One region of the Marinobacter sp. H13 genome, then DNA from elsewhere that is predicted to be linked to it. Evidence: predicted binding sites of a transcription regulator. Region 1 holds the regulator's gene; each other region holds the start of a gene.

Evidence for each region. The regulator FliA, encoded in region 1, starts transcription of late flagellar genes. The targets are predictions, from matches to a motif close to CTAAAGTTTNNNNNNNNNNNGCCGNTAA.
Region 2: the regulator FliA is predicted to act here: its motif matches at 5,177-5,204, upstream of AC5JQH_RS04020 (methyl-accepting chemotaxis protein).
Region 3: the regulator FliA is predicted to act here: its motif matches at 2,009-2,036, upstream of AC5JQH_RS11365 (methyl-accepting chemotaxis protein).

The regions. Positions count from the first base shown of each region.
Region 1 is NZ_JCACRU010000001.1:537,667-548,386, forward strand. Features, by position in the region: gene AC5JQH_RS02515 (chemotaxis protein CheW) at 1-204, opposite strand, end outside; gene AC5JQH_RS02520 (ParA family protein) at 197-994, opposite strand; gene motD (flagellar motor protein MotD) at 1,189-1,971, opposite strand; gene AC5JQH_RS02530 (flagellar motor protein) at 1,990-2,730, opposite strand; gene AC5JQH_RS02535 (protein-glutamate methylesterase/protein-glutamine glutaminase) at 2,730-3,893, opposite strand; gene AC5JQH_RS02540 (chemotaxis protein CheA) at 3,959-6,109, opposite strand; gene AC5JQH_RS02545 (protein phosphatase CheZ) at 6,126-6,911, opposite strand; gene cheY (chemotaxis response regulator CheY) at 6,932-7,315, opposite strand; gene AC5JQH_RS02555 (RNA polymerase sigma factor FliA) at 7,478-8,221, opposite strand; gene AC5JQH_RS02560 (MinD/ParA family protein) at 8,253-9,065, opposite strand; gene flhF (flagellar biosynthesis GTPase FlhF) at 9,134-10,441, opposite strand; gene flhA (flagellar biosynthesis protein FlhA) at 10,502-10,720, opposite strand, start outside.
Region 2 is NZ_JCACRU010000001.1:863,013-873,732, forward strand. Features, by position in the region: gene AC5JQH_RS04000 (imelysin family protein) at 1-470, shown strand, start outside; gene AC5JQH_RS04005 (DUF1513 domain-containing protein) at 484-1,578, shown strand; gene AC5JQH_RS04010 (MFS transporter) at 1,662-2,975, shown strand; gene AC5JQH_RS04015 (DUF4870 family protein) at 2,990-3,355, opposite strand; gene AC5JQH_RS04020 (methyl-accepting chemotaxis protein) at 3,424-5,064, opposite strand; gene AC5JQH_RS04025 (alkaline phosphatase family protein) at 5,291-7,006, opposite strand; gene AC5JQH_RS04030 (alkaline phosphatase family protein) at 7,018-8,601, opposite strand; gene AC5JQH_RS04035 (hypothetical protein) at 8,852-9,133, opposite strand; gene AC5JQH_RS04040 (hypothetical protein) at 9,225-9,485, opposite strand; gene AC5JQH_RS04045 (alkane 1-monooxygenase) at 9,668-10,720, shown strand, end outside.
Region 3 is NZ_JCACRU010000001.1:2,465,559-2,476,278, forward strand. Features, by position in the region: gene AC5JQH_RS11350 (rhodanese-like domain-containing protein) at 1-175, opposite strand, end outside; gene AC5JQH_RS11355 (thiol-disulfide oxidoreductase DCC family protein) at 260-634, opposite strand; gene AC5JQH_RS11360 (CHAD domain-containing protein) at 618-1,970, opposite strand; gene AC5JQH_RS11365 (methyl-accepting chemotaxis protein) at 2,197-3,873, shown strand; gene AC5JQH_RS11370 (response regulator) at 3,874-5,052, opposite strand; gene AC5JQH_RS11375 (TRAP transporter substrate-binding protein) at 5,218-6,282, shown strand; gene potA (spermidine/putrescine ABC transporter ATP-binding protein PotA) at 6,424-7,545, shown strand; gene potB (spermidine/putrescine ABC transporter permease PotB) at 7,538-8,395, shown strand; gene potC (spermidine/putrescine ABC transporter permease PotC) at 8,395-9,165, shown strand; gene AC5JQH_RS11395 (extracellular solute-binding protein) at 9,162-10,202, shown strand; gene AC5JQH_RS11400 (extracellular solute-binding protein) at 10,360-10,720, shown strand, end outside.

The sequences.
Region 1 (10,720 bases):
TGCCGGCGGTTTTTCGACGGTTGGCACAGATGCCGGTTTCGTGCGGGTTGCCACCCGCGGTTCCGGAGGTGCAGGTTTCACCGGTTCCGGCGCTTCGATTTCCTCCCGAAGCGCCGTATCAGTGGCCGTGTGCAGCAGTTCGTCAAGATAACTGGCAATGGCAGTTTCCGGATCCGCCAGCCGTGTCAATTTATCGTCAGCCATGCTGACGCTCCTTCACCCTGCCCACCCGGGCCATGAGATCATCCAGCAGATGGCTGTAGGCGCGGACACCATGGGTTTCGGCATCCAGCGCGGACGGTGTTATGCCGCCCTGGCTGGCATCCCGAAACTTGGTGTCCACCGGAATCGCAAACTGCCAGAGGGACTCGCGGTAGGTCTTCCGCAACAGGTTCAGGCTTTTCACCGACGCCTGTGTCCGCCGGTCATACAAGGTGGGCACAATGGTGTAAGAAAGTTCGTTTTTCTGGGAACGCATGATCATCTTCAGGGTGTGGAGCATGCGCTCCAGGCCCTTGATGGCCAGAAATTCGGTTTGCACGGGAATGATCAGATGCTGGGCTGCCGCAAGGGCGTTAACCATCAGAACCCCCAGAGAGGGAGTATTGTCGAGCAGGACATAATCAAAGTCGTCCCAAAGCTGAGTCAGGGCCCGGGAAATGATCAGCCCCATGCCTTCCACGCCGATCATTCGTCGCTCAAGGGTAGCCAGGGCTGCACTCGCCGGCAAAAGGGACAGGCCCTTGCAGCTGGTCTCCGTAATCAGTTGGGCGGGTAGCCCTTCCGGAACCTTGCCCTGGTGCTGGAACAGGTCGAAAACACTGTGCGCGATTGTATCCGGATCGTAACCGAACCAGCTGGTGAGCGAGCCATGCGGGTCCAGATCCACAACGAGAACACGCTTGCCGCGTTCGGCAAGCAAGCCGCCCAGGGCGACCACACTCGTGGTTTTACCGACACCACCTTTTTGATTGGCTACTGCCCAGATTCGCACGCTTTGATTCTCCAGAGAATACATCGGTGTGGCCGGCAATTAACCGTTGCCACAGTCCCGTTTATCGGCCATTCCCCGGGCAACTTGAACCAGTCCTCGGAAAATCCGGCAAGCTGTTGCCGGCGCCTTATTGTTAACGGGGAGTAATACAGGAACCATGCCAATGGCTCTATACGCATCTGCCGACGATCGGGTCAGCGCATGGCACCGCGAATACTGGCGTCACGGGAGATCAGCAATACCACCCGGCGGTTTCTGCGGCGCCCTTCCTCAGTGTCATTCCGGGCAACCGGCTGATACTGGCCATAGCCGACAGCCGCCAGACGTTCCGGCTCGATGCCCTCCATCACCAGCATCCGGACCATGGCAGCCGCCCGGGCGGCTGACAATTCCCAGTTTGACGGAAAACGGGAGGTACTGATCGGCTGATTATCGGTGAAGCCTTCCACTTTGACAGCGTTGTCCCGGTTGTTCAGAACCGTGGCGATTTTCTCGACCACCTCGAACGCATCGTAATGGGGCTCGGCATCGCCGCTGCCAAACAACAGACTGTTGGGCAGATTCAGCTCCAGCCACTGGTCGCTGGTCTCAAGCGACACCACGCCCTGGTTGATCAGCTCATCAAACTCCATGGAAAGCTGGTCAGCCATGGCTCGCAGCGCTTCGGTCCGCGCCTGCGCGTCCATCTCCGGATTTCGGGGCGCTTCGGTCACCGCCGGCGGGATTACGTTCTCGGCAGGCGCATTCAGCGATCTCTGGGGCTGGTCGCCAATCTCGATTGGCTGGAAGGAGCGCTGGGGTGCATTGAACACGCCGGTCAGGGTTTCAGAAAGGACTTTGTATTTGCCTTCGTTAACGGACGATACCGAGTACATCACGACGAAAAAGGCGAACAGCAGGGTGATGAAATCCGCGTAGGAAATCAGCCACCGCTCCTTGTTGTGCAGATCATCCTGGGGTTGCCTACGGCGCCGCATAAGTTGGCCTGCGCATGCTTACTGCAGGAAGCCCCGCAGCCGCAATTCGATGGATTTCGGGTTTTCACCCTCGGCGATGGCAATCAGGCCATCGATCATCATGTCCTCATAGCGGGTGCGCTCCCGCACGATACCGCGCATCTTGTTAGCGACCGGGAAGAACAGGAGGTTGGCCAGCGCCACACCGTAGATGGTGGCTACAAAGGCGGTTGCGATCCCGCTACCCAGGGATTGGGGATCCTCAAGGTTGGTCATCACCTGGATCAGGCCCATGACAGCCCCGATAATGCCGATGGTTGGCGAGTAACCACCCATGGCCTCGAACACCTTGGCCGACTCCAGATCCCTCTGCTCACGGGATTCCAGATCAACTTCCATGATGCCCCTGATGGTCTCGGTTTCGGCACCGTCGACCAGCAACTGCAACCCCTTGCGGGCAAAGGGCTCCGGCTCGCGCTCGGCAAGCCCTTCAAGGCCCAGCAAGCCCTGCTTGCGAGCTTTTACACTCCAGTCAATGACTTTTCCGATACCGTCTTCAAGGTTGATAAACGGCGGGAAAAAGACCCAGCGCACCTGAGTGAAAGCCCGCTTCAGCATGGGCCACGAGGTCTGCAGGATAGTCGCGGCCAGAGTGCCACCGATGACGATGATGGCCGCCGGCCCATTAAACAGTGAGCCAACCGCTCCGCCTTCCAGCAGGTTACCGCCAAGAATTGCGGCAAAGGCCAGTATGACCCCGAGCAGGCTCAGGATATCCATCAGCACACACCTTCCGCGAGGCGTGGCCCGATCTCGTCCAGGGACAATACATCATCCGTCAGCCCTGCCTTGGCGACGGCCATCGGCATGCCGTAGATCACAGACGATTTTTCATCCTGGGACCATATATCGGAACCGCTCTGCTTCATCATCCGACAGCCTTCTTTGCCGTCCGAGCCCATCCCGGTAAGAATGACGCCCAGCGTCTTGCCCGGAAAGCTGCGGGCAAGAGAACCGAAGGTAACGTCCACGCAGGGTTTGTAATTGAGCCGCTCGTCTCCGGGCAGAATACGGATCCTGGGCTGTCCGCCCCGATTCTCGACCATCATCTGTTTGCCGCCGGGCGCCAGCAAAGCCAGGCCGGGCCGCAACACATCACCATCCTCAGCCTGCCGGACTTCAATCCGGCAGAGCTTGTTAAGGCGTTCGGCGAAGGCAGGCGTAAAACTCGCCGGCATATGCTGCACCAGAACAATCGGTGCCGGGAAGGTCGCGGGCAACACCGTCAGTACCCGCTGCAGGGCAACCGGGCCGCCGGTTGAAGTACCAATGCCAACAACGGCGTAATGCTTGGCCGGCCCACGGCGGCCATGGCGCCTGGGGGCCTCGGTTTCGCCCGGAGAACCTGCCGACGCTGCCGGAGCCCGGGTGTCAGGACGCTGACGCGGTGCTGGTTCCGGACGCGGGCGCCCTGCAGGCTCCGGCGCCCGGGAGGCCGGAGCTGAAGGTTCCGCGCGGGAAGGCGCAGGAGAACGGTTGCCGGGACGACTGCGGGCTACATCCAGAATCCGCTCAATCAAGATTTTCTGAAGCTGACTGTTGTCCCGGGCAATTTCTTCGAAATTCTTGGGCAGAAAATCAACGGCGCCGGCCTCGAGCGCATCCAGTGTGACCCGGGCGCCCTCATAGGTGAGCGATGAGAACATGAGCACCGGTATCGGATGTTTGCGCATGATTTCGCGCACGGCAGAGATGCCATCCATCACGGGCATCTCATAATCCATGGTAATCACGTCGGGACGCAGTTTCTCGGCCAGCTCAACGCCTTCCCGACCATTGGTCGCAGCACCTACCACTTTGATCTGGCCGGAGCTGGTCAGGATTTCCGTCAGCCGCTTGCGAAAAAACCCTGAATCGTCAACGACCAGGACAGAAACTGTCATCCACTTCTCCTACCCAATCCATCGTTCTTCGGCCTTCTCTGGCAAAAAGCGCCGGAAGGCCCGGCTCAACCGTAATGTTGCAACAGGCTTGGCACATCAATAATGAGTGCAATCCGGCCATCGCCGGTAATAGTGGCACCGGCCATGCCTGGCGTACCCTGGAGCGCTCGCCCAAGGGGCTTGATAACCACTTCTTCCTGACCAACCAGCTGGTCGACCACGAACCCGACCTGCTTGGTACCCATGGCCACAATGACAACATGGGCGTTATCGGGCACCTCCTGGCCAGCACCGCCACGAACCAGCCAGCGCTTGATATGGAATAGCGGGAAGACTTTATCCCGAACCACAATGCACTCGCGCCCATCGACGATGTTGGTCTTGGTCAGGTCCAGATGGAAAATCTCGACCACGTTGACCAGCGGCAACGCAAAGGATTGATCGCCCAGCATGATCATCAGGGTGGGCATGATGGCGAGCGTCAGCGGAACCTTGATGACAATGCGAGAGCCCTTGCCCAGCTCGGATTCGATGCTCAACTGGCCATTGAGCTGGCCAATCTTGGTTTTCACCACATCCATGCCGACGCCACGTCCGGACACATCCGAAATCTGCTCCTTGGTGGAGAATCCGGCGGCAAAAATAAGGTTGTAACACTCCGAATTGGTCAGCCGGTCCGCGGCGTCCTGGTCGTAGATACCCTTTTCGACTGCTTTGCGGCGCAGGACTTCCGGATCCATGCCCGCGCCGTCATCCTCGATAAACAGCAGAATATGGTCTCCCTCCTGCTCGGCAGAGAGGGTAACCGTGCCCTGGCGTGGCTTCCCGGCCTTCTCGCGGACTTCCGGAGCCTCGATCCCGTGGTCCACCGAATTCCGCACCAGGTGAACCAGCGGATCAGACAGCGCTTCAACCAGGTTCTTGTCCAGATCGGTTTCCTCGCCATGCATCACCAGGTTCACCTCTTTCTTGAGGTTTCTGGCGAGATCGCGCACAACGCGGGGGAACCTGCCGAACACCTTTTTGATCGGCTGCATGCGGGTCTGCATGACGGCGGACTGGAGATCAGTCGTAACCACATCCAGGTTGGATACCGCCTTGTGCATGTGTTCGTCTTCACTTTCAGCACCCAGACGCTGCAAGCGGTTACGCACCAGCACCAGCTCACCCACCATATTCATGATGTCATCGAGCCGCTTGGTGTCGACACGAACCGTCGTTTCCGCGGCCGGGGCATTCTCGCGAGCAGGCATCGCCGGTGCGGCAGCGCCTTTGGCCTCCGGCTTCTCGGCCGGCTTCGATTTTTCGGGCTTTGACGTGTTTGCTTTCGGTGAAGCCGGCTCTTTTGAAGATGCAGGCTGTTTCGGCGCTGAGGGCTGTTTTGGAGCTGCAGGCTCTTTCGAGGCTGAAGGCTCTCCGCCCGCGGTCGGGCTTCCGCCCTTGCCGTGAAGATCGTCCAGCAGTTTCTCGAATTCGTCGTCGGTGATCAGGTCGTCGCCGCCAGCAGATCCGGCCTTGGCAGCCGGCTTTTCTTCTTTACCAGAAGCCTCTTCCTCGCCAGCTGGCGCACCGGCAAACTGACCTTTTCCGTGCAGTTGGTCCAGTAGCGCTTCGAATTCGTCGTCGGTTATTTCGTCGTCTCCAGAACTTTCCTGGTCACCGCCGGCCGATCCGGCGCTCGAAGCCGAGGAAACCTCCGCTGATTTCTCGTCCTGCAGTGCGTCCAGAAGCTGTTCGAACTCGTCGTCGGTGATGTCGCCACCGTCTTCTGCCGGTTCGCTCTCTTCCTGCTCAGGTTGAGCGGCAGCGGCCGGTGCCCCCTCGCCCTCAGGCTGGGCCAGGGCATCCAGACGGGCAATAAGTTCGTCCGGAGCCGGTGTCAGCTCCTCATGATTGCGGACCTGCTCAAACATGGCATTGACGTAGTCGAGTGCTTCTAGAACCACGTCCATCAGTTCGGAATCCACCTTGCGCTTGTGATTACGCAAGATGTCGAAAACGTTTTCCGCGGAATGGCAGCAGTTCACCAGCGCTTCAAGCTGAAGGAAGCCGGCTCCGCCTTTCACGGTATGGAAACCACGGAAGATGGCGTTGAGCAGATCACTGTCGTCAGGATGTCGCTCAAGATCTACCAACTGCTCTGACAGCTTTTCGAGGATCTCGCCGGCTTCTACGAGGAAGTCCTGCAAAATCTCTTCATCAGCATCAAACGCCATGCGTTACCCTCATTATTCAGAAACCGAGACTGGACAACAGGTCGTCTACGTCGTCCTGCCCCGAAACTACATCTTCACGCTCATCGGCCTTGATCTGGGGCCCGACGCCCTTCTCTGCAGACTCTTCTTTTTCTTCAATCTGGTGCACCGTGCCCGTGAGCTGGTCCACATGACTGGCCATCACCACCAGGCTGAGCATCTGCTCCTCAACCTCTTTCACAAGGGCGGTGACCTTCTGGATGACCTGACCTGTCAGATCCTGATAATCCTGAGCCAGCAGGATTTCCGACAGGTTGCTGTACATGGTGTCGGCATCGGTTGCCATGCTGACAAAAAAGCGATCAATCCGGCCGTACAGCTCGCGAAACTCAGCCGGCTGCATTTCCCGGCGACGCAGGCGCTGCCACTCATCACGCAACGCGGCGGCCTCGTCTCTGAGGGCATTGGCCACCGGCATGGTTTCCTCAACCAGGTCCATGGTCCGGTTGGCTGCTTCACCGGTCATCTGCACAACGTATTCGAGACGATCAGAGGCATCTGTCATCTTTGACAGTGCTTCCTGTTGCTCGGCGTTACGGGGATCAATCTGGAAGTTCCGGATTGCTTCGTGCAGGCTCCGCGTCAGCCGCCCTACCTCACGGTACAGACCCTGATCCCTGACTTCGCTGAGTTCATTGATCAGGGTCATGGCTTTGGCATAATCACCCGCATCAACACTCTCGGCCAGTTCCGCTGCCTGCCGCTGGAGCTTTTCCGTCACCTCCGGTTCAAGGCCCCGATGGTTCTTTTTGCTATCGCTCATGAGAGCCATCCGACCTCTGGTTACTGGATTCTTTCAAAGATTTTCTCAATCTTTTCCTTGAGCACGGCAGCGGTGAACGGCTTGACCACATACCCGTTTACGCCTGCCTGGGCAGCGGCAACGATCTGGTCGCGCTTGGCCTCAGCAGTTACCATCAATACCGGCAGGGTTTTCAGATTCTCGTCCGCCCGAACGGCCTTGAGCAGGTCGAAGCCTGACATGCCAGGCATGTTCCAGTCGGTCACCAGAAAATCGTATTTGCCGCTTTTGAGCATTGGCAGTGCCGTGTTGCCGTCGTCAGCTTCATCGGTGTTGGTGAAGCCAAGATCACGCAGCAGGTTCTTGATGATCCGTCGCATTGTGGAGAAGTCGTCCACAATGAGGATTTTCATGTTTTTGTCCAATGGGACCTCCAGTTAGTAACACCCGGAATTCGTTTGACCTTTGCGTTCAAAGTCTAGCAGGCCGCTGTTTTAACCGCTTATTGTCGGACCTTTGCTTCGGTTGTAAAGCATCGGTTACCAAAAACTACAGACTACCTCGTTGGCGACACAGACTGAACGCGGTCAGTTGTCCGATTCCTGACGCCAATCCGAGAGCCGTCCCCGAAGGCGCAGGGCTGCCTGGCTGTGAATCTGGCTTACCCTGCTCTCACTGACGCCGAGCACCGCGCCAATCTCCTTGAGGTTCAGTTCTTCCTGGTAGTAAAGGCTCAACACCAGCTTTTCCCGCTCCGGCAGGTCTTCAATCGCCTCAGCGAGGCTCCGCCGGAAGGCATCGGAGGACAACCCCTCAAGGGGATTATCCTGCGTCTCTGTCTGTTCTATCGGCAGCTCTCCGGATTCATTGAGCTCGTCGAGGCTAAAAAGTCGACCGCTGTTGGAACCGGAAAGGTAGGAGTGGTATTCGGGCAGCCCCATACCCAGCTCTTCGGCCACTTCCTGGTCGTGGGCTTCGCGGCCAAGTCTATCTTCAACGGCCTTGATGGCCTGGGAAATGCGACGGGCGTTGCGATGCACGGAACGGGGGACCCAGTCACCCTTGCGGATTTCGTCCACCATGGCGCCGCGAATACGGATACCGGCGTAAGTCTCGAAGGTAGCACCTTTGGTAGAACTGTAACGCTGGGCGGCCTCGAGCAGACCGATCATGCCGGCCTGCATCAGGTCTTCAAGCTGGACGGACGCCGGCAGGCGAGCCATCAGGTGAAGGGCAATTTTCTTGACCAGCGGCGCGTGCTGCTCAATGAGCTGAGCCGGCTTCTGCGCACTTGACTGGTTATAGATTCCGAGGTTTTTCGCCAATGTCATGTATCCGGTTTTTTGTTTGACTGGATCCGATTCAGACTTCGACGAGCCGCTCCACAAAAAATTCCAGATGCCCACGGGGCGAGGACGGCAACGGCCAGCTATCTACCTTGTCCGCCAGCGCCTTGATGGCCAGTGAAGCTTTCGCCCTGGGATAGGCGTCCAGCACCGCACGCTGCCGCTGAACCGCTTTCTTCACGGCCTCATCGTAGGGAACTATTCCTACGTATTGTAGTGCCACATCGAGGAAGCGCTCGGTGACCCGGGTCAGTTTTTCAAACAGATGCCGGCCTTCCTGCTCATTCCGAACCTGATTGGCAAGAATACGGAAGCGGTTGGTTCCATAATCACGGTTCATCAGCTTGATCAGGGCATAGGCATCGGTGATCGAGGTCGGCTCGTCGCAGACAACCAGCAGCAGCTCCTGAGACGCTCTCAGAAAACTGACCACTGACTCGGAAATCCCGGCGGCGGTATCAACGATCAGGACATCGATCTGATCACCCAGTTCGCTGAACGCATTAATCAGCCCGGCATGTTCCATGGGGCTGAGCTGGGTCATTCGTTGGGTACCGGAAGAGGCGGGGACAATCTTGATGCCACCGGGTCCATTCACCAGAACGTCCTTCAGATCACAATCGCCGGCCAGAACATCCTGGAGGTTGCGATTGGCAGTGATGCCCAGCAAGACGTCGATATTGGCCAGCCCCAGATCGGCGTCGAGCAGCACCACTCTCAGGCCTTTCTGCGCCAGGGCAATTCCGAGGTTCACCGACACGTTACTCTTGCCGACACCACCCTTTCCGCCGGAAACTGCAATCACCTGTACCGGATGTGCTCTGCTCATACTGTTTTTGGTCTCTCGCCACGTTTCGCCGGCTTTGTCTCCGACGCCTGCTGTCAATCTGTCCGGTCTCAGGCGTGCTCTTTCAGGCCCTCTGCGACCGCTTGCTGTTGCTGGAGTGTTTTCAGCCGATCCACGGCCAACCGCACCAGCGGAACGGCTTCTGCGTGGTGCAGGTCTTCAGGAATCTTCTGGCCGTCTGTGTAATAGGCTACCGGCAGACCGGTTTCCATCACAAACCCGAGAGACTCGCCCAGCGTCAGGGCCTCGTCGATTTTGGTCATCACACAGCCCGCAAGATTTGCCATCTTATAGCAATGCCACACGGATTTCATGATGCGAGGCTGACTGGTTGCCGAGACCACCAGATGGGTTTTGATATTGTGATGGCTGCGAGCCAGTTCGGCCAGCTGTTCCTGATAGCCTTTGTCCGCACTGGTCAGTCCGGCGGTATCAATCAGCACCAGATGACGGTCTGACAGCTCGTCCAGAATATCGTCCAGACTGTGGCTCTCATCCACGACCCGAACCGGCACATTCAGGATCCGACCGAACACGAATAACTGCTCGTGCGCCGCCACCCGATAGCGATCCGTGGTCACCAGTGCCACCGAGTCGGAACCGTGTTTGAGCACGTAGCGCGCGGCCAGCTTGCCAATGGTGGTGGTTTTCCCGGACCCTGTCGGACCCACCAACGCGTAGGCGCCACCCTCATCCAGCCACTCCATGCGGGAGGTCCGAACCCCGGTACACAGCATTTTCAGGGACTGCTTCCAACCGTCTTCCAGGCGCCCCGCCTTGTGACGACGGGAAATTGACCCCGCCAGATCACTGCCGAGGCCGAACTCCTGCAAGCGCTCGGCAAGCCTCTGCTGCACGGCGGTGGTCGCAGAAACCTCCGGCTCCTGTTGCGGCCGATGGCCCTGCATCATGTCTTTGAGCGAGCTGATCTCGGCCCGCATCTGCGCCAGCTCATCAGAATAGGCTTCCCTCGGCGCCTGTGGCAGAAGTTCAATATCACCAAAACCACCGCTCACCTCTTCCTGAATGGCAGCGAACGAACCGGCGTAGCTCGCGCCCTGCGATGCCCGCTTTTCCCGTACTTCACGGATGCGGTCCCGGGACCGGCTCAGCTCGTCCTCAAGACGCCTGTGCTGGTCGGCCTGCATCTCGGCCAAGCGGGACCCGTTGGTGGCTTCTTCTGCCTGGTTGCCCAGTCGCTGGCGCGCCATATTCTCGTCATAATCCAGCGCCGTCACAATTTCGACACCGCCGTCGACCCGACGATTGGAAAGGATCACGGCGTCCGGCCCCATCTGTTCACTGACCTGCTTGAGCGCCTCGGCCATGGTCTGAGCAAAAAACCGTTTTACTTTCATGATGCCTCTTCCTCCACCGGCAACGCCGTGCCGGCGCTGTCCGCTCTGTCATCCGCGCCGTTACTGGCCAACGGACGCCACGATCGTAATCTGTTTGTTATCCGGAATTTCCTGGTACGAGAGCACATGGAGCCGCTCTACCCCGTAGCTGGCGAACTTCGCCAGCACCGGCCTCAGGGGCCCGGACACCAGCAGAATGGCTGGCTTGCCGAGCATCTCCTGACGCTGGACGCTCTCCTGAAGCGAGCGCTGGAGTTTTTCAACCATATTCGGCTCCAG
Region 2 (10,720 bases), 330 kb from region 1:
TCAGACCGCACTATCTGGAGACCGAGCAGTACTTCGACACCACTATCCGAGCGGGTATGGCAACACTGGAAATTCTGGAAGAAAGAAGGCTGGCCCAACCCATGGGTCTTCGCGGCAGTAACAAACGCAATCCTTACATCGCGGACGCCTGGCGCAGCGGCAAAAGCCTGCAGACTGTCGCGGCGACTGTCGACGGCCTGAACCGGTACTTTTTACCAGGGCTCGAAATTTCGCTGGAAGCAAAGGGGGCGTCCGACCTGGCAGACCGCATTCGCAAACAATTCAACGAGGTTCAGCAGAACTTTCCCGGAGCCCACCTACCCCTGGCAACGGCTTTGAAAGAAGAAGACCAGTTCCGGGCTCTGCAGAGCCTTTACGTTGATATTTCCCAGTTGACCACGCTGGTGAATGACCAGGCGGCAGTGGCACTTGGCGTAGTACGAGGCTTCAACTCGAGCGATGGCGACTGAGGAACCTGATCCTATGCTTTTGAACCGGAGAGCCCTTCTCAAGGTGTCCATTGCCGGCGGCGTTGCCGTGGGCCTGACCGGCTGTTCCCTGCTGCCCCGAAAAGCGTCAGTCCAACCTGATGGCTATGCCGGCGCCGTCGGGTTCCCGGATGGCAGTTTTGGAGTCAGCGCATTCAACCGCAACGGCCGGATAGTGTGGCAGGCGCCTGTCGATTCCCGCTGCCATAGCGGCTGCAACCGACCGCACCAGCAAGAGACCCTGTTTTTCGAGCGCCGCCCGGGTTGGTCATTCTACGTTTTCGATAGCACTACAGGTGCCCGGAAACACCATATTTCAGCCGAGCCGGGCGAACACTTTGTTGGCCACGGTGTGTTCTCGACCGATGGCCGACGCCTCTACGTCACCGCCAGCCGGTACGATCAGGGCGCGGGGATCATCGCAGTCTACGATGCCGAAAAGGGTTATCGGCGGACAAAAACCTTTGATCTGGCGGGAATCGGCCCCCATGAGCTGACCTTGCACCCCGACGGCGAAACCCTGGTGATCGGTCTCGGAGGCATCCTCACTCACCCGGATTACGACCGCATGAAACTGAATCTGGACACCATGGATCCAGCCCTGGTACTTATGAATCGTCACTCCGGCAAAATCGTTGGCCGTTTCAGGCCGCCCCACCACCAGCAAAGCGCCCGCCATGTCAGCGTCAGCGGCGATGGCCGCGTGTATGTGGCCTATCAGCACCAGGGCCCACTCTACGAAACGCCGCCTTTGTTGGCACGTCTTGAAGAGGGAACTTTGCGGGAATACCGGTTCGATGAGGATACCCGGACAGCGTTGGCCAACTACATCTCCAGCGTGGTTGCGCATCCGGAAAACGACCTCGTGGCTGCGGCTTCGCCGATTGGTGGAACGGCCATTATCTTTCGGGGCAAGACCGGTGAGCTGGTCAGCCGCGCACACATCGCCGATTGCGCGGGCATCCAGACCCTTGCCGGAGGGGATTTTCTTGTTTCCTCCGGACGGGGAAAACTTATCCGGCTCGGCGCCGGCAAACCCGCCAGAGAACTCGCAGATCTATCCGTTCACTGGGACCACCATCTGGTCTGATCGCTCGCAGTTGCCGTAATCCGGACTTAAGGATACCGCGCCACACTGGTATCCTTTCGACACATTTTCCGGAGGATAGCGGTTTGCCTGAGAGCGGAAAGGACACCATCGAACAACTTTATGGCCTGATTGCCAACGAAGAGGATGCACGGGTCTGTACCGACATCTCCGATGACGCCTGTCGCGAAGTGCCGCGCAATTTCTTTCTGATTCTTGCCAGCAACGTCCTGACCAAACTGGGCGACCTGCTGATCAGTCCCAAAACCGTATTGGCCTGGTTGATGAGCGCCATTGGTGCACCCGCGCTGGTGGCCTGGCTGGTGCCGATCCGGGAATCCGGTTCCCTCGTCCCACAGATGGTCATTGCGGCCTGGGTCCGCCGCAAACCTGTTCGCAAGTGGTTCTGGACTCTTGGAAGCTTCGGACAGGCCGCCAGTGTTGTGGCCATGGCGGCCAGCATCTGGTTTTTCGAGGGGTATGCCGCAGGTTCCGGGATCATTGCAGCCCTCATTGTATTTTCCCTCGCCCGTGGATTCTGCTCCGTATCCATGAAAGATGTACAGGGCAAATGCATCCCGAAAACCCGCCGGGGAAGGCTCGGCGGGCTCGCCTCCACCATTGGCGGCACCGCCACCGTTGTGTTGACCGCGCTGCTGTTCTGGGAACGCGGCGACCCCACCCTCGCCTTTTACACCGTATTATTACTTCTGGCCGCGGCACTCTGGGTGATCGCCGGCCTGCTGTTTGCCGGAGTGGAAGAATACGACGGTGAAACCGGTGGCGGCGGAAATGCCATCAACGAGGCATTTCGAAGCCTGTCCCTGCTCCGGGATGACGTTCCGTTCCGGAACTTCGTGATTACCCGGGCCCTGCTGCTCAGCTCGGCACTGGCTTCACCCTATTTGGTCGTACTGGCACAGAAAGAATCCGACATTGGCTGGATGTTGGGCGTTTTCCTGCTGGCCAGCAGCCTCGCCAGCTCGCTCAGTGCCAGCTTCTGGGGCTGGGCTGCAGACACCTCCAGTCGGAGAGTCATGATCCGTGGGGCGGCAATGGCCAGCGGTGTGTGCCTGATCGTCGGCTTCACCGCGCTGTTTATCGGGACGGAAATCGGCAGCGTCTGGTTTTACCCGATTGCGTTTTTCGTACTGAGCATTGCCCATGCGGGCGTCAGGCTGGGGCGTAAAACCTATCTGGTGGACATGGCAGGGGGCAACAAGCGTACCGATTACACGGCGGTGAGCAACACGGTCATCGGTGTTCTGCTGCTTGTTACCGGCGGCCTCACCGCCCTCGTGTCAATGATCTCAGAAGTGGCGGTCATCATCGTTCTGGGCCTGATGGGGCTGGCTGGGATGTTCAGTGCCATGGGGCTGAAGGAAGTGACCGAAGACTGATAACGGTCGCCCGTTCAGGAGGGCGCCTTGCCGTCATTCAGGGCCAGAGCCCCTTTCACGATCCGGTAGATGATCCAGATAGAAATACCAAGGAGAATAAACCATCCGATGATGATCGGCGTGGTCACTATGCCAATCACGGTCCAGAGCAGGCCGATCCAGAAGGTGCGAATCTGCCAGCGGAAGTGCCGCTCCACCCAGGTATTACGGACGTCGTCCAGTTTGACGTAATTGATGATCACGCCCACCAGACCGGTAATGCCTCCTACGAAAAACGACAGCGCCTGAAGGATGTAGACCACCACCGCCAGGTTACGCGCCGGATCACTTCGGCGGGAGGCGGGGTCCGTGTCGGCAGGAATAAACTCCGGTTCAGCCAAGACAAGTCTCCTATTGATCTATTAATCGGAGTCTACCACAGCCCCCGTGGCCGAAAATCCCGCCGCGGTCAGTGATTGTCCGGACGGTAGCCCAGGCGGAAACCGCCCCAATGCTTGCCATTCACATAAATAGGTACGGAGAGATCATGCATGATTTCGCCGGTATCCCTGCGATAGGTTTGCAAAAGCATGTTCTCGGTGTGCGTGCCACAACGAATGCCCGTTCGGTCGTTGAACAGCCGCTTGCTCCGGCTCTTGACCAGATCCACCTTCGGATCTCCGGTCGGTGCGTGGGCGAAATCCCTGTTGTGGGTCGGTACATACCCGTCAGGCGCAGCGGCTATGGCAAAGACAATGGCCTCATGGGCGTTTTTCACCTGCTCCTGGATGGTCGGCAGGTATTGATCGGTAAATTTGTCAAAGCTGCTTGAGTACTTTGGCGGGTGCGTGTTCGGGATGGGAGTCCGGCTCTTGTCGAACAGCGCGCTTTCTGAGAGCTTGCCATCCCGGATTGCCTGCTCGAACATCTGGCCGATCTGGTCAGCGCCCGCTCTGGCCTGATCGAAGAACGGCCGGTGATAACTGGCTTCGCTGTTCAGGGCAAATGAAGCATTGGCTTTTTCCGCAAGCTCCATCAAAGTAGCAGCCTGCTCCGCCAGCGAGGAAACGCTGGTATCGCTCTCGGAAATCTGGTCACGCACCGTTTCAATGGCGGAGAACACCTGGGCCAGACTCTGCTCGTTGTTCTGATCTATTTCGGCTATCCGGGCAACCTGCTGCTGGACCCGATCAGATTGTTCGCTGATCTGTTCCAGACGCTCACCCACGCTTTCCACAGACGTCAGGCCCTCCTCAATGCTGCGGGCAAGATCTTCAATGCGGGATACAATCAGTGTGGTATCGGACCGTATTTCCTCGAGGGTTTCCGCCACTTCACCGGTCGCCTGGGCCGTGCGGCCCGCCAGCTGACGCACCTCATCCGCCACCACGGCAAATCCGCGACCCTGATCACCCGCACGGGCGGCCTCAATGGCCGCATTGAGTGCAAGCAGATTGGTTTGCTCGGCAATACCCTGAATGGTGGCGGTCACGCCCTGGATCTTGTTGGATTTCTCGTTCAGCTCCTGGATCAGCCGGAGATTCTCACCGGACTGCTGGTGTACCGCGCGCACACTATCGATGGCCGAGACCAGCGCTTCGCGCCCCTCGGTACTGACCTGCTTATTCTGGAGAGCCATGGTGGCGGCATCGGTCGCCTGCTCGGAGGATTCCCGCACGGTCTCGGTAATCTGGCCCGCGTAATCGGCCATCTGGGCGGTTTCTTCAACCTGACGGTCCAGCCGGATCTTGAGCTGGTCTGCGGCAAAGGAGACCTGGGCGGCGGAAATAGCGTTCCTGTCAGCGCTTCCGGAGAGGGTTTCCACCAGAGCCCGCCCGGCTTTCGCATCGGAAAGCAGCTGCCGGCAATGGGCCCGGAGCGGATGATCTTCTGCCAGGGTGCCCTTATCCAGAGCCCTGAGACCGCGTTCGGCAGGCTCCAGCACCCGGATGACCAGAAAGCCGGCGGCGGCTGCAAGGCCAACCACCAGTCCAACCAGTATTGATGCCGGTTCAAGGCCTAGCAAAGGCGCCACCACTGCACTGATGACCGCAAGAACAACAGCACTCACCACCCCCAATATTATTGAAGCCCGATCCAGCAACCCCATAGGAACCTCTTCTTTATCGTTGCTTCTACCAATATTTTGTTATTTAAGGCCATCATGGAGACTAATAAATTGATATGAGTTTATAACTCATACTTTAGTGTATGTAACTGGCTTATCGGCAGGAAAAGGGGTTTCTGAAACAAAAAACCGCAAACCCGACTCACTCTGTTACCAAGTGGGCAGGGCTTGCGGTGTTTAGCGCGTTTTTAGCTATTAATCCCGGGATTTATCGCACAGCCAGGTTGGCAGCCCCGCTGATATCCGAGGCATAATCCATTATGTGATAGATCATGTTCTGCTCGTTGGTGCCCGTTACCAGATGGGCACCCGGCCCCCTGGCATAAATGCCCACATCCTCACCGGCATGTGTCTCGCTGCCCAGTGGCACCAATGACTCCTGGTGGAAGCCCGGCGTGGTGGTGTCAACGTTGGTCAGGTCCTTTCGGCCGGCGTTGATGGGGTCGCCATAGGTACGGTCCGCATCGGTCTCGCTTCCATAGTCGCGCATGCCGAGGCCATTGGCATACCCCAGGGTGGTGTATGGCAGATCATCCGACGCCAGTTCAGGCTGCTCCGCCCCAATGCTCACCACCTTACCGAGAATGGGGTTGCCGCGCTTGGGATAACCGGCCATCGTGAACACATGGCTGTGATCAGCGGTGACAATAATCAGGGTATCCTCCGGGTTGGTTTGATCCGCGGCCACTTTTACGGCTTCGGCCAGTTCAATGGTATCGGTTAAGGCGCCATTGGCACTGCCGGCGTGGTGGGCGTGGTCAACGCGGCCCGCTTCGACGGTCAGGAAAAACCCGTCCGGATCGTTATCCAGAATGTCGATGGCCTTGGCAGTCATCTCACTCAGTGACGGCTCACCGGCAACATCATTGCCACGGTCAGCCTCGTACTGCATGTGCGACTCGTTGAACAGGCCGAACAACCTGGACGTGGTTGCGGCGTTGACGCTGTCGAAACCGGCATTGTCATACACGTATACGCCTTGTGGATACTGAGCCTGCCACTCGGTGACCAGGTTGCGGCCATCGGTGCGGTCGCCTTCGACACTGGATCGCGCATCCGGGCTGTTGAACCTGGCATCATTTGGCAGGAAGTGGCGACGGCCGCCGCCCATGACCACATCAAGGCCGTCAATATCCGCGCCGGTGCGTGCTTCGAGGTTTGCTTCAAAGTTCACCAGTTGGTCGGCAATATCCTGGCAGCCGTCGGTAACTGCCTCGGGAGGCATATCGGAGATGTCTTCCCAGTTACGATCTGCCGACTTGGCGTAGGTGGCTGCCGGCGTGGCGTGAGTGATACGGGCAGTCGATACCACCCCGGTGGCCTTGCCAGCAAGTTCCGCCAGCTCCGTCAGTGTCATCAGCTCGTTACCCGTGGCCGAACCACAATCGCCCCGGCTAACGTCTTCGTCCACGCCAAGCACGCCTACATCGGTTTTTACACCAGACACCATGGCTGTCATTGTGCCAGCGGAGTCGGGCACTTGCGCATCTACGTTATAAGTTTTGGCCAAGCCGGCGAACGGAAAACGCTCGAAGCTCAGTTGATGCTCTTCCCCCGGCTTGCCCTGATTCTGGCCATCCAGAATACGCGCCGCTGTGACGGTTGAAACGCCCATGCCATCGCCCACGAACAGGATAACGTTCTTTGCCTTGCCCCGTGCATCGGCGATGGCCGCCTGCAGGGAGCCCGATTGAGTGACAGGGGCCACGGTACCGGTAACCTCGGCCCAGGCCGCTTTCGCCGCTTCGATATCCTGTTGGCCCTGCTGGAACCAGGGGTTGGTCAGCGACGTTTCCAGTTGTTGCGAGGAAAGGCTGGTCACAGCCTCATCGGCTGGCTGCACGGGGCTGTTATCGTCGTCATCCGTGCACCCGGTCAGGACAAACATTGAAGCCGTCAGTGCGCTGTAAAAGAATTTGTTCATTGCCTTGCTCCTTATTCTTCGATTAAGCCCAGAGCCTGGTCGATCAGGTGAAAAACCGTGCTTTGTTCGATGGTTCCCTGCGCCAGATGAGCACCCGGTCCTTTTGCATGCAGACTGACGTCCTCACCGGAATGGGTCTCGCTACCAAGCGGAACCAGCGCCTCCTGGTGATAACCAGTGGTGGTGGTATCCACGCCAGTAAGATTCTGACGTCCGGCGTTAGGTGCCTGGCTGTAGGCCACGTCTGAATCCGTTTCCATACCAAGATTACGGAAACCGAGTCCGTTGGCGTACCCCAGGGTGGTGTAGGGCATGCCATCGGCGGCCAGTGCCGGCTGCGTCTCGCCAACATTAACCACCTTGCCCAGAATCGGGTTGCCCCGCTTCGGATAACCGGCCATCGTGAACACATGGCTGTGATCAGCGGTGACAATAATCAGGGTATCCTCCGGGTTGGTTTGATCCGCGGCCACTTTTACGGCTTCGGCCAGTTCAATGGTATCGGTTAAGGCGCCATTGGCACTGCCGGCGTGGTGGGCGTGGTCAACGCGGCCCGCTTCGACGGTCAGGAAAAACCCGTCCGGATCGTTATCCAGAATGTCGATGGCCTTGGCAGTCATCTCACTCAGTGACGGCTCACCGGCAACATCGTTGCCACGGTCAGCCTCGTACTGCATGTGCGACTCGTTGAACAGGCCGAACAACCTGGACGTGGTTGCGGCGTTGACGCTGTCGAAACCGGCCTTGTCATACACGTATACGCCTTGTGGATACTGAGCCTGCCACTCGGTGACCAGGTTGCGGCCATCGGTGCGGTCGCCTTCGACACTGGATCGCGCATCCGGGCTGTTGAACCTGGCATCATTTGGCAGGAAGTGGCGACGGCCGCCGCCCATGACCACGTCAATCCCATCGGTATCCACGCCAGCGTAACGTTGTTCCAGAAGTTGCTCGAAACTGACCAGCTGATCGGCAATGTCCTTGCAACCGGCCTGAACCGCTTCAGCAGGCATATCCGAAATGTCTTCCCAGTTGCGATCTGCCGATTTGGCATAGGCAGCGGCGGGTGTGGCGTGGGTAATGCGTGCGGTGGAGACCACACCAGTGGATAAACCCTTGATTTCCGCAAGCTCCAGAGCGGTTACTACTTCATTGCCTGCAACCGTGCTGCAATCACCCCGCTGGACATCCTCGTCCACGCCCAGCACGCCCGCATCGGTTTTCAAACCAGACATCATGGCGGTCATGGTGCCCGCTGAATCCGGAACCTGGGCATCGGTGTTATAGGTTTTCACGAGTGTCGTGAAGGGGAAACTCTCAAAGCTCAGCAGATTTTCCTCGCCCGGACTGCCCTGCCTCTGGCCTTCCAGAATGCGCGCAGCGGTAAGGGTGGACACCCCCATGCCATCGCCCACAAACAGAATGACGTTTTTCGCCTTATCCGAGGACTTCAGGGAGAGCTTCTGCTGAAGCTGTGCCGCGGCGTTAATAAACCAGGTATTGCCCTTTTGTGAGGTCGGTAGTATCTCTGCGACGACACTGGCGGACAATGCCAGCCCGATCGCCACGGAAATTAACGCTCTTTCCAGATTCATAGCGCATATCCTTTCAACGGTGTTGTTGTCTGCCACTCCGGTACAACCTGTTCATCGAACAGAATTCCGGATCGACTCCGCTAAAAAGATAGGGGCTGGTTATGACGTTAATCCTACATTTGTGTTACTCAGGCATTAAGGTTGTCTGGCCGCAAAAGATTCGACTCACTCTCCTCCCCGGACGCTGATGACCAGGACCCGCCAGCGCAAACAGAGGCGCGCCGGCGGAAATTAGAGAGTTATCGGAGAGTTATTGAGTAGCCTCCTCTACCCTGTCACCCGCTTCCTCAGCGGCATCTCCCATCTCCTCAGCTGCGTTTTCCGCTCCTTCCTGTAACTCTCCCATGACGCTTTCGTTCTGGCCAGTAGCATCCTCGTAGGTTTCCTCGACTGAATCGCCAGCCTCTTCCATCATGTTTCCGGCGTTGTCCGCAGCCTGCTCGACATCCACGCCTTCGTTGTCCTCCGAACCGCAGGCAGCAAGGCCCAGTGTCAGAACCACCAAAAGCGCACCCAGCGTGAGCTTGTTCATACCATATCCCTCTGTTGATAAATATTTACAACGCGAAACAGGGTACGGCGAGGCCCGGCCCAAAGGCAATTACCCGGCGATTACCCTTTGGTTAGCCTGTGCTGCCTGCCAGCAGCCGGCCATTAATGGTGATGACATGATCGAGCGGGAGCATGGTGCCTCGTCCGAGCAGCAGGAAATCCTGCCCTGCGCGACTGCAAAGCTCACGAATAACATCGTGCACCGTGCATATCTGGCCGGCGCTGTCCCGGTAAACCACCTCGGTCAGTTGCCCTGAGCCCAGATACTCCTGAAGCATACCCTGAACTGAGTACGAAGCCGTAGCGGAGGGAGTGGAGGGAAAATTTGGCATAGCTGATTCTTCACTACCGTCGAATTCTTGTTTTCCCCGAAGTCTGGCTCAGAAAACGGGATTTCGCCAAAAGAATGATATTTGTCATTTTGCGCCAAGCTACCCCGCTCTGCCGGACGGTCGTTGCATTGCCAGATTGTCCGACATAAATTGACATTACGCGCACCGAACGGGAGAACACAATGAACGCCAAGACCCACGACAACCCGGAATCGCATAATGTCGTTTCCCCCGCCGAATCCGGCTCCACTGGCAACTGGAAGGATCCGAAACGCTATATGTGGTTACTCGGCCCTGTCCTGCCGGGCATCGGGCTCGCGGCCCTGACCGGTTACGCCCTGGCCCCCAAAAAACTGAAAGCCCTGGCCTGGACCGGCCCTGCTCTGGTGCACGGCATCATTCCGGCGCTGGACAGGGCCATTGGTGAGGACCAGAGCAACCCGCCGGAATCCGCAGTGGAGACCCTGGAACGGGACAAGTACTACGACCGGATCGTGAAGGCCTTTATTCCGACCCAGTACGCCATGACCCTCATGGGCGCCTGGCTGGCCAGCCGCAAGGATACGCCCCTGGACGATAAAATCGGCCTGACGCTTACCGTTGGTGCCATCAATGGCGTAGGCATCAACACGGCCCATGAGCTGGGTCACAAATCGAACAGACTGAACAAGCTGTTGGCGATGGCGGCTCTGGCGCCCACCGGGTATACCCACTTCGTTGTCGAACACAACTTCGGCCACCATAAGCGGGTGGCCACACCGGAGGATCCGGTCAGCAGCCGCATGGGCGAGAGTTTCTGGAAGTTCCTTCCCCGTACGGTGCTGGGTGGCATCAAATCCTCCATCAGGATTGAGAAGGCGCGGCTTGCCCGCAAAGGCAAGGGCTTCTGGAGCCTGGATAATGAGTTGTTGCAGGGCTGGGCCATGAGCGCCGGGTTCTTTGGCGCGACAACCTTGGTTTGCGGCCCACGGGCAGTACCATTCCTGGCGGCCCAGGCGGTGTATGGCGCAAGCCTGCTGGAGAGTGTGAATTACATTGAGCACTATGGCCTGCTCCGTCAGAAGGACAAGAACGGCAAGTACGAGCGTACCCAGCCGGAGCACAGCTGGAACAGCAATCATATTGTGACCAACCTGTTCCTGTACCAGTTGCAGCGGCATTCGGATCATCATGCCCACCCACAACGCAGCTTCCAGGCCCTGAGGCATTTCGAGAAGGCGCCGCAGTTGCCGGGT
Region 3 (10,720 bases), 1.9 Mb from region 1:
CCAGTAAACCACGGGAGATGTTGACCGCGCCGGGTATGTGGCCGGCCCGGTACTCATCCGCATCACGCACATCGAGGAGTAAGTCAGCGTTCTTGATGGCGTCTTCCGCCTGATCAAGGGGTACTTCCTGAATCTCTTTCCTGGCGGCTTCTACCAGATCATGGGCAGTTTTCATGGGTAAGCTCCTCATACTGATGGAATAAGGTTATACCTCAGGATAAGGGTTTGGGGCGCCTGGTGACACCCCGTACATGCATGATTAAGCGGTTTCGTTATCTCCGATGGCGCAGGCGTATTTGCGCTCATAGCGTTTGTCTGCCCATTTCCCGTAGATGCGCGAGGCAATCTGGAAGATACCTGGCCACAGCAGGGGTTTGAACAGAAAACCAAAGGGCGTGTGGGACCAGGCGCGAACATTTGCGGGCAGACCGATGACCCACTCGCCGGTCCAGGTCATCAGGTGCAGGCGTCTGAGCAGAGCTTCGTGACTTGGCAGGTTGGCGCTACCGTCGCGCTGTTCATGGATGTCCGCAAAGATCAGATTGCCACGCTGGAGTTTGCGCAGGGTGCGGATCTCTTTGGCGCAAAGTGGGCATTGTCCGTCGTAAAACAGGGTGTCATAACGGGGCTCCATCGAGTCCTCCAAGGGTCAGAATCTGTTTCCGGGCGTTCGCTTTGTGGTTTCCCAGCGTTTCCACGATCCCATTGAGCGCGGCTGGCAGTACCTCTGGCGCCGCCTGGCGGAACTGGTCGAGAAGCAAAGTCTGAACGTGCAGATCCTGGAACCGGCCATAGAGCTCTTGCCGCTCCTTTAAGATTTTCAGGTTGCGCTTCCAGGTCTTTGCATCCAGTTCCATCAGGTAACGGATTCGTTTGAGTTGCTTGCGCAGCCGATGGATATCTTCATCCGGTGAAGTGTGCATCAGCTCGGCAGTGCGTTTATTGAACTCCTTGATACGACGTTCCAAGGCCCTTCGGATGTCTTTCGGCCGGAGTGTTGCGGCCGATTTCTGAAACTTTCGCGAATCAATCAGATTGCGCCAGTGTTCCAGGCTGCCCTGGTAGCGCTTGCTTTTCAGTCGCTTTGCCAGCTTTTTATGATGGCTGGCGGCTTCGCGCTCGAACCAGATCTGCAAGGCTGCCCGAATTTCCGCGTCATCTGCGCAAAGTTCCGGCAGGTCCTGAAGAAACACGTGAAGGTCGCGCAGTGGGCCCGTTGCCCTTGCATGGCGCTTCAGGGTTTTAACCCCCTTGGCCAGCGACTTGTCACCAGTCACGTCCTGAACCGATTCGGCGATGGCACGGCTGCGTCGAATCGCAATCCGGTACTGGTGCAGAAATTCGTCATCCAGGCCAAGGGCGACGCCCCGTTCCAGTTGCCTTAGCCGATCAAATTGATGGTGAAGGGCCTTGGGAATGTCCCTTGCAGGATCGTCCCCCGCGGTTCTGGCTGTCTTTTTAAGCTTTCGTTCGCAGTGGGCGTAGCTGTAATCCTGTGGCGTTATCAGAGTCACCAGTTTGCCCTTGCCGCGACCAATCTGGCGCCAGTGTTTGATCGAAAGCCGGATGTGAATAACGCTGGCGGTGGGTAGCTGTTCCGGGGGCTGCTTCAGGAGGGACTGGGCAAGTTCCAGTAACGCCGGGTTGTGGCCGACCAGGGTAATCTGTGGAGCTTCTGCCTGCTCTTCGAGCCATGCGAGTAGTCGCCGATAGTCAAAGGTATACAGCTCACTCAGGGTGTGGCAGCGCTCGGCTGCAACTGTGTCGGGCAGTATGCCTTGCAGTGTCGCGACGGCCCGCTTGGCGTTGCTGCTGTATACATCGCCTTCGAACGCGCCGACAGATTTCAGGGTATTTCCCAATGGGGCCAGTTGGCTGATGCCCCGCGCATTGAGGGGGCGTTCCCGGTCAGAAAGTGATTCGTCGGCCCAGCTGGACTTGGCGTGGCGTACCAGAAACAGGTGCTTCATTGGCCTACCTTCGTAGTGGTCCTTTAGTCTGATTCCCGCTCAAGACAATCGGGTTACTGCCGTTACTGTACCTAGCTGAAAATAATGGTGGAAGGTTTGTCCGATGGCAGGCGGCTCGGCGAATCAGTGCGCCTGCTGAAACCTGCCTTAACAAACTGGAACAGATCACGCCAAGTGGTCCGTGGATAATCCTCACCAACGGAAATTCCCTGGAGAGTTCGGAAAAATGAATGTCTTGAGTAAAGTGAAAATACGCTCGCGCTTGCTGGTGGCAGTACTTGTGCCGGTACTCGTCACGGCGGCAACATTGGCGTGGATCACCGCCAGTCAGATTCAGGCCAATGGTGAAGATGAGCTCAAGCGTCTTGAGAACAGCCTCCTGGAAGCACGGAAGGCTGGTTTACAGAATCTCATTGATGCCGCAGAGGCCGTGGTTCTGGAGGCCAAGAATGACCCATCGATGACGGAGGCGGAAGCGAAGGAGGCGGCAGCGGCGCGCCTGCGCTCGATCCGTTTTGATGAGACGAACTACGTGTTCGCCTATACCAGGGATGTATACAACCTGGCCTATGCCCCGGACCCTTCCAAAGAAGGACCGACCAAGAATCCGGTTGTCAGGGGGTTGGTGGCCGATCTGTTCGTCGCTGCCCGCGGTGAGGGCTTCTACGGCTATGACTGGATGAACCCTGCCTCCGGCAATGAAGAACCCAAGATGTCCTATTCCACCATTATCCCGGACTGGGACTGGATGATCGGTGCTGGTGTCTACATTACCGATATTGACCGGCAGGTCGCTGCTGCTCGCGAGGACATTGAAGCGGGCATGGCGGAGGCCCTGGGCTTTATCCTTCTGGTGACGGTTGTGGTTGTCGTAATCGCTCTGGTGATCGGCGTATTCGTTGGCCGTAGCGTGACCCGGCCGCTGAAGAACGTCAGCAACATGATGCAGGAAATTGCTGATGGTGAGGGCGATCTCCGCCAGCGGTTGCCGGATGAGGGTACCGACGAGCTGGCCGAGCTCGGTCGTCGTTTCAATGCCTTTGTCGTCAAGATCCAGGACACCATGCGAGAAGTCGGCGCCACCACGGATCAGGTGGCGTCCGCGGCGGAAGAGCTCAGCCGGGTCGCGAATGAAACCCGGGCCTCGGTTCAGGAACAGGGCTCCGAGACTGACCAGATTGCCTCTGCGATCAATGAAATGGCCGCGACCATCCAGCAGATTTCCGGCAATGCCAATGAGGTTGAGAGCTCGGCCTCGGACGCCGACCGCATGGCCCGTGAGGGTGGTGAAACCATTAGCAGTGCCCAGGGCGCGGTGAACAAGCTGTCCGAGGAGATCGAGGACACGGCCCGCAGTATCAACGCCCTTGCGGAAAAATCCGATGAGATCCAGCAGGTACTGGATGTCATCCATGCGGTAACTGAACAGACCAACCTGCTGGCTCTCAATGCCGCGATTGAGGCAGCCCGGGCCGGCGAGCATGGTCGTGGGTTCTCGGTGGTTGCTGATGAAGTACGCCAGCTTGCAAAACGCAGCGCCGAGTCCGCTGATCAGATTCGTACCATGATTGACGGCTTTGTGACTGAATCCAAGGCATCGGTGGAGCGGATGAACAAATCACGCAACCGTTCAACGGAAACGGTCGAAAGGATCAATCATGCAACCAGCGCGCTGCGAACCATCGAGACCTCGATTGGCAAGATTCATGATCAGGTAACCCAGATCGCAACCGCCTCAGAGCAACAAAGCCAGGTGGCTGAAGAGGTCAATCAGAACGTGGTCCGCATTGTCGACGCTGCCCAGCGTAGCGATACCGGCGTAACCCAAACCAACGAGGCCAGTCATGAACTGGCGCGGCTTGGTGAGAGCCTACGGGAGCTGGTCGGGCAGTTCAAAGTCTGATCAACCAGGGGCGCTCTCGCTGATCAGCTGACGCAGTCGGCGAGAGCGCTTGGCTCTGGAGAATATGGTAGCGGTCAGGTAATCGGCATCAAAAGGCTTCAATATATAGTCGTCACCACCAAGTGCCACACTCAGAGTTTTCTCATCCTGATGGGTTTGAGAGGTCAGAAACACGATCGGTGTAGCGTCAAACTGCCGGTCCTCTCTGAGAATAGCGGCGAGCTCGGTTCCTGAGACTTCAGGCATCATGATATCGAGAATAATGACATCCGGATTTATCTGGCGAGCAGTTCTCAGTGCTTGCAAAGGCTCGTCGGTAGCATGCACTTCAAGGCCGATCTGCTCCAGCTGGATTTTTGCTGCCTGCAGGACCGTTTGATCATCATCCACCATGAGAACGCGGTATTTGGGCGTATGTTTACGCTCGGCAAATTCGTGCGCAATGTCCATCAATCGAGTTTTGCTGATCGGTTTTACAAGGTAGCGGGAAGCGCCCGCTCTCAGCGCGGCCAGTCTGGCAGGCATTTCGTCGTGGACTGAGAGAAAGATAACCGCGGGCATACGGCCGAGCCTGTTGCGGAGCTGCCTTACGGTGTCTGGTCCTGCTGCCGTGTCCTCGCCGAAAGCAACGTCCATGATAATCATGTCCGGTCGCGACAGGGTTTCGAATATGTCCAGATAGACCGAGGAAGAGAAGAATGCCTCGGCGTCAAAGCCTGCCTCCAGAAGCCAGGTAAGCATTTCTTGGGCAAGGAGCTCGTCGTCGTCCACTATGTGAATTTTGCGAGACCCTTTTCGCGTTGGTTCTTTTTTCTCCGTAATTGTTGATTCGGTATCGCACTCGCGCATTGTGGCGATCAGTTTTGCCATCAGGTCTTTTTTTGTTATCGGGTCCTGAGGGTGGGTGTGCCAAAGCTCCGCAAGCGACATAAGTTGCCTTGCAGCTTCAGACACACAATGAAGCCCAAGAGAGCCTGAGGACCCGGCGAGTTTATGTACCTCGTGGACTAACAGTGTCAAAGTCGAGTTCAGGTCGCCCGACTCGGAGGGCAGGTCTTGGGCAGGAATACTCCCGATAAGATGTTCCAGGCGCTCGAACGTTTCGGGCATCCTGGCGACGTAGTTCTCACGGAGGGCCTGCAACCGCGCGCGCTGCTGCGAAAGATCCTTTTCCTGCATTGGCGTTACACCGTTTCTCTGAGTTTGGTAACCGTCTGATCTTGAGCTTGAGCTTATGAAAAGAAGTGATCATTCGCCACTATTTGGTCTTCTTGGATCTCTCGGGATAAGATTCGAGGGTTAACAAAAGCCATCGCATAACAACGAAATAGAGGTTCCACAACAATGACCCGCTCGCTAAAAGCAATATTGGCGTCGGTGGTGCTCTTCGCGAGCAGTGCCAGCTCCGCCGAGGAAAGCTATACCCTGCGCCTTGCGCAAACCTGGGGGCCAAACTCTCCGGTACTGGGGGAGACTGTTCAGCATATGGCGGACATGGCAGAGACCATGTCGGATGGCCGTCTGCTGATTCGCATAGATCCATCCAACAAGCACAAGGCCCCCTTCGGAATCTTCGATCTCGTTCGCAACGGCCAGTACGACATGGGCCATACCGCGTCCTATTACTACAAGGGCTCAATCCCGAACGCTATGTACTTCACCACCATTCCGTTCGGGCTGATCGCGCCCGAGATGTACGCCTGGTTCTACCACGGTGAGGGCATGGAGCTGATGCAGAAGGTGTATGAACCCTATGGCATGCTGTCCTTCCCGGGTGGTAATACCGGTAACCAGATGGGTGGCTGGTTCCGCGAGGAGATCAATTCACTTGAGGATCTTCAGGGCCTGAAGATGCGCACCCCGGGGTTCGCTGGCGAGGTTATGTCGGAATTGGGTGTTGCCGTGACCAACCTGCCGCCGGGTGAGCTGTACACCGCACTCGAGCGTGGCACCGTGGATGCCGTTGAATGGGTCGGTCCTGCCCTGGATTTCCAGATGGGTTTCCACCAGATCGCCAAGTACTACTATTCGGGCTGGCAGGAGCCGGGCGCGGAAGTTCAGTTCCTGATCAACAAGAAGACCTGGGAAGAGCTGCCAAAGGATCTTCAGGAGATCCTGCGGGTTGCCATGCGCACCGCTGCCTATGACATGTACATCCAGAGCACCCACCAGAGTGGCGTGGCCTGGGATCGCATGAAAGAAGACTACCCGGATGTAACTCACAAGGTATTCCCGCCGGAAGTCATTGATGCCCTGCGCAGCACCACTAACCGTTTGCTGGCCGAAGCCGCTGAGAAGGATCCGCTTGCGAAAGAAATTATCGATTCACAGCGTGACTACCTCAAGCAGGTTCGTCAGTGGACCAACATTTCCGACAAGGCCTATCTGAACAGTGTCGCTGAAGACTGAAGCCTGACAATACCTGAGAGCCCGTCGAAGGCTTGAGGGCTTTGTCAGTCAAAGGGGCGCCGGGGCTGTAATACTCCGGCGCCCCTTTTTGTTTGCGTCGGTTTCTGGAAAAATAGGCCGCTCATTCTTTGGGCAGCGCCGATGAAACAGACACTGCTATCCCTGAGCAATGTTTCCAAGCAATTCGGTGGCAAAACGGTGCTCGACGGTCTGGATCTTGAGATCTACGACGGCGAGTTCATTACCCTGTTGGGGCCTTCCGGCTGCGGTAAGACTACGCTGCTGCGCCTCATGGCGGGCTTTGAGCATCCTGACGAGGGCACCATTACCCTGGCGGGAGAAAATCTCACTCACACCGCCCCGGAAAACCGGCCGCTGAATACCGTTTTCCAGCACTACGCGCTGTTCCCCCACATGTCAGTGTTCGACAACGTGGCCTACGGCCTGAAGATGGAAAAACGTCCCAAGGACGAGATTCGCCAGCGTGTCGATGAAGCCCTGGCCATGGTGCAGTTGCAGGATTTTGCCCGGCGCAAACCCCATCAGTTGTCCGGCGGACAGCAGCAGAGGGTCGCCATTGCCCGCGCGGTGGTCAAACGCCCACGCCTGCTACTGCTGGATGAACCCCTTTCGGCCCTCGATTACAAACTGCGTCGCACCATGCAGGTGGAGCTGAAGCGACTGCAGCGGGAGCTCGGCATCACCTTTGTCTTTGTGACCCACGATCAGGAAGAGGCGCTGTCGATGTCGGATCGGGTGGTGGTGCTCAAGGATGGCCTCGTTCAGCAACTGGGAACGCCCCGGGAAGTCTATGAGCGACCGGCGAATCTGTTCACCGCGCGGTTTGTGGGTGAGACGAACTTTTTTCCGGGCACCGTTGAGTCGGTTCAGGACGGTTCCATTACGGTGGATGTGTTTGGCCTCAAGCGAACACTGCGTCGTCCGGATTTTCCGGTGCAGGCCGAGCAGTCCCTGCATGTCCTGCTGCGACCGGAAGATATCCGCGTTCTCGACCCTGACGACGAGAACGGCGTCGCAGGCAAGATTGTCGAGCGCAATTACAAGGGCAGCACGCTGGATTCGGTCATCCATCTCGCCGATGGCACCGAAGTTCTGGCCAGTGAATTCTTTGATGAAGATGACCCGGCGTTTGATTACCGGCTTGGAGAGCCCGTAAAAGTCAGCTGGGTTGATGGTTGGGAATGGCTGCTTCCAGAAGAAGCCAGCCAGAGGAGCGAAGAGGAACTGCCGGCCGATGCATAGCATTATGCAGCAGCCGTTCAAAAACGCTGTCCTGATTCTGGTCTGGGGCTGGCTCCTGTTCCTGGTACTGGCGCCCAATCTGCTGGTGGTAGGCGCCAGTGTCATGACCCGTGACCCGGTCTCGTTCCTGTCTCTGCCCCTGAATCTGGATGCCTATCGCCAGCTGTTTGATCCCCTGTATCTGGACGTCTTCCTGCATTCCCTGTACATGGCGGCGATGACCACGCTGGTGTGTTTGCTGATTGGCTATCCGTTTGCCTGGGCCCTGTCCAAAGTGGGCAAGCAACGTCAGCTGGTCCTGATCTTCCTTCTGATCGTGCCGTTCTGGACCAACTCTCTGGTGCGCACCTACGCACTGAAGCTGATCCTCGCCACCAATGGGCTGCTGAACAGCGCCTTGATGTCGGTCGGGCTTATCGATGAGCCGCTGCAGCTGCTTTACACCGAGGGCGCAGTGATCATTGGCCTGGTGTATCTGCTGTTGCCGTTCATGATCCTGCCACTGTATTCGGTGTTTGAGGATCTGAAGCAGGAGCTGCTGCTGGCTTCTCATGATCTGGGCGCGGGTCGGCTTTCAACCTTTGTGCACGTAATAGTTCCGCTCACATTGCCCGGAGTGCTGGCCGGCGTGATGCTGGTCTTGCTGCCGGCCATGGGCCTGTTCTTCGTTCCGGATATTCTGGGCGGTTCAAGAAACCTGCTGGTAGGCAACGTGATCAAGAACCAGTTCCTCGATGCCCGCAACTGGCCTTTCGGGGCTGCCGCCAGCATCGTGCTTACCGTGACCATGGCGTTCCTCATGTTCGCCCATCGCCTGAGTAAGCGGCGAATTGGCGAGGAGGGTGCCTGATGACACGGTGGCTGCCCCGAACCTATCTGACTCTGGTCTACATCCTTCTCTATGTGCCCATCGTGGTGCTGGTGGTGTTCTCGTTCAATGAATCCCGAACCGGTTATGCCTGGGGCGGGCTCAGCCTGCGCTGGTACGAGGCGCTTTTCAATAACCGGGCCATGGTCAATGCCATGTGGAATTCCCTCTGGCTGGCGCTGTCTGCCGCCACGGTGTCCACGGTTATCGGTACCCTGACGGCCCTGGCCCTGCACCGGTACCGGTTCCGGGGCAAAAAGCTGCTGAACGGCATGCTGTTTGTGGTGATGATGTCTCCGGAGATTGTCCTGGCTATTTCATTGCTGGCCCTGTTCCTGCTGGTAGGGCTGCAGCTGGGTTACGTTTCCCTGCTACTGGCTCACGTCACCTTCTGCCTCCCGTTTGTGGTGATCACGGTCATGGCCCGGTTGAGTGGTTTCGACGAGAGCCTGCCCGAGGCCGCCCGGGATCTGGGCGCTTCTGATTTTACGATGACCCGCACCGTGCTGATCCCGGTGATCATGCCGGCGTTACTGGCAGGCTGGCTGCTAGGGTTTACACTGTCTCTCGATGATGTGGTGGTCAGTACGTTTGTCAGTGGCCCGAGCTATGAAATTCTGCCCCTGCGCATCTATTCCATGGTGCGTGTGGGCCTGAAACCCGAGGTGAATGCCCTGGGCACACTGTTGCTGGTGTTTTCACTGGTTATGCTGATGTTGTCTCAATGGATTCTGGTAAGGAGCAAACGATGAAGAAACTGGCACTGGCCGGCTTGCTGGCAGTGGGATTGACGGGGTGCAGTTCCGAGGATCCCCGGGTTCTCAACCTCTATAACTGGTCCGAATACATGCCTCAGGAAGTCCTCGACCGTTTTACCGAGGAAACGGGCATTCAGGTGGTCTACACGACCTACGACAGTAACGAGGCCATGTATGCCCGTCTGAAGCTGCTGGATGACAGTGCGGCTTATGACCTTGCGGTGCCGTCGACCTACTACGTCAGCAAGATGCGCCAGGAAGACCTGCTGCTGCCGATTGATCGCAGTAAGATCGAGGGCTTCGATAACCTGGATCCGGAGCTGGTGAACCTGGATATCGACCCGGAGAACCAATTCTCGGTGCCTTATCTGTGGGGCACTACGGGGCTGGCCGTGGATACTGCAGATATTGAAGGTGAGCCGGTTACTGCCTGGGAAGACCTGTGGGAAGATCGCTTCGATGGCCGGGTGATGCTCACCAACGACATGCGGGAAGTTTTCCACGTTGGCCTGCGGGTGCTGGGCTATTCCGGCAACAGCACCAATCCGGACGAGATCGAGGCAGCCTATGAAAAGCTTGCCGAGCTGATGCCTTCGGTTCGCACCTTCAACTCCGATGCGCCCCGCATGCCCTACCTGGAAGGCGAGACCGATGTTGGCATGATCTGGAACGGCGAGGCCGTGATGGGCAAGGACACCATGGAGTCGCTCGAATACGTCTATCCGGAAGAAGGCATCATTGCCTGGCTGGACAGCTTCGTGATTCCGAAGAACGCCAAGAATCCGGAAGCGGCCCATCAGTTCATCAGTTTCGTGCTGCAACCTGAAATCTCTGCGCTGATCAGTGAGGAAATCGGTTACGCCACACCAAACCTGGCGGCGCGGGATCTGTTGCCGGACGAGGTTGCAAATAACCGTGCGAGCTATCCGAACGCCACCGACATGATCAATGCCGAGTTCCAGACCGATATCGGCGACGATGCCCTGCAGGTGTATGCCAAGTACTGGGAAATGCTGAAGTCTGGGCGTTAAGCGCGTCGATACTTCATGGCACTATAGAAAACGGAGGCTGCGGCCTCCGTTTTTTCGTACCGGGTTTCAGAAAACTGCAATACATGGTCTATAACTTCCTGATAACAAATGGTTAGCAAACTCTTGAACTTGCCATCAGTAAGGACACGTTATGATCATGCCCTCTCGCTCGACACGGAACCGTGCTTTTTTGCTGTCTGCAGCCCTTGCCACCGCCAGCTTTTCCGGCACTACGCTGGCCGAAGAGCTGCGCCTGATTACCTGGGGTGGCTACGCTCCGGATGATGTGGTCGCTCAGTTTGAAGAAGAGACCGGCATTGATGTACAGGTGACCCTCTCCAACAATGAAGACATGATTTCCAAGCTCCGCGCCACGGGCGGGGCGGGTTTTGATCTGGCCCAGCCCAGCCAGGACCGCGTTGTCGGCGTTCAGCGTCAGTTCAATATCTATAAACCCATCGATTTCAGCCGCGTAAACACGGACCAGTTGCAGCCGTCCATGGTCAAGGCGACCCAGG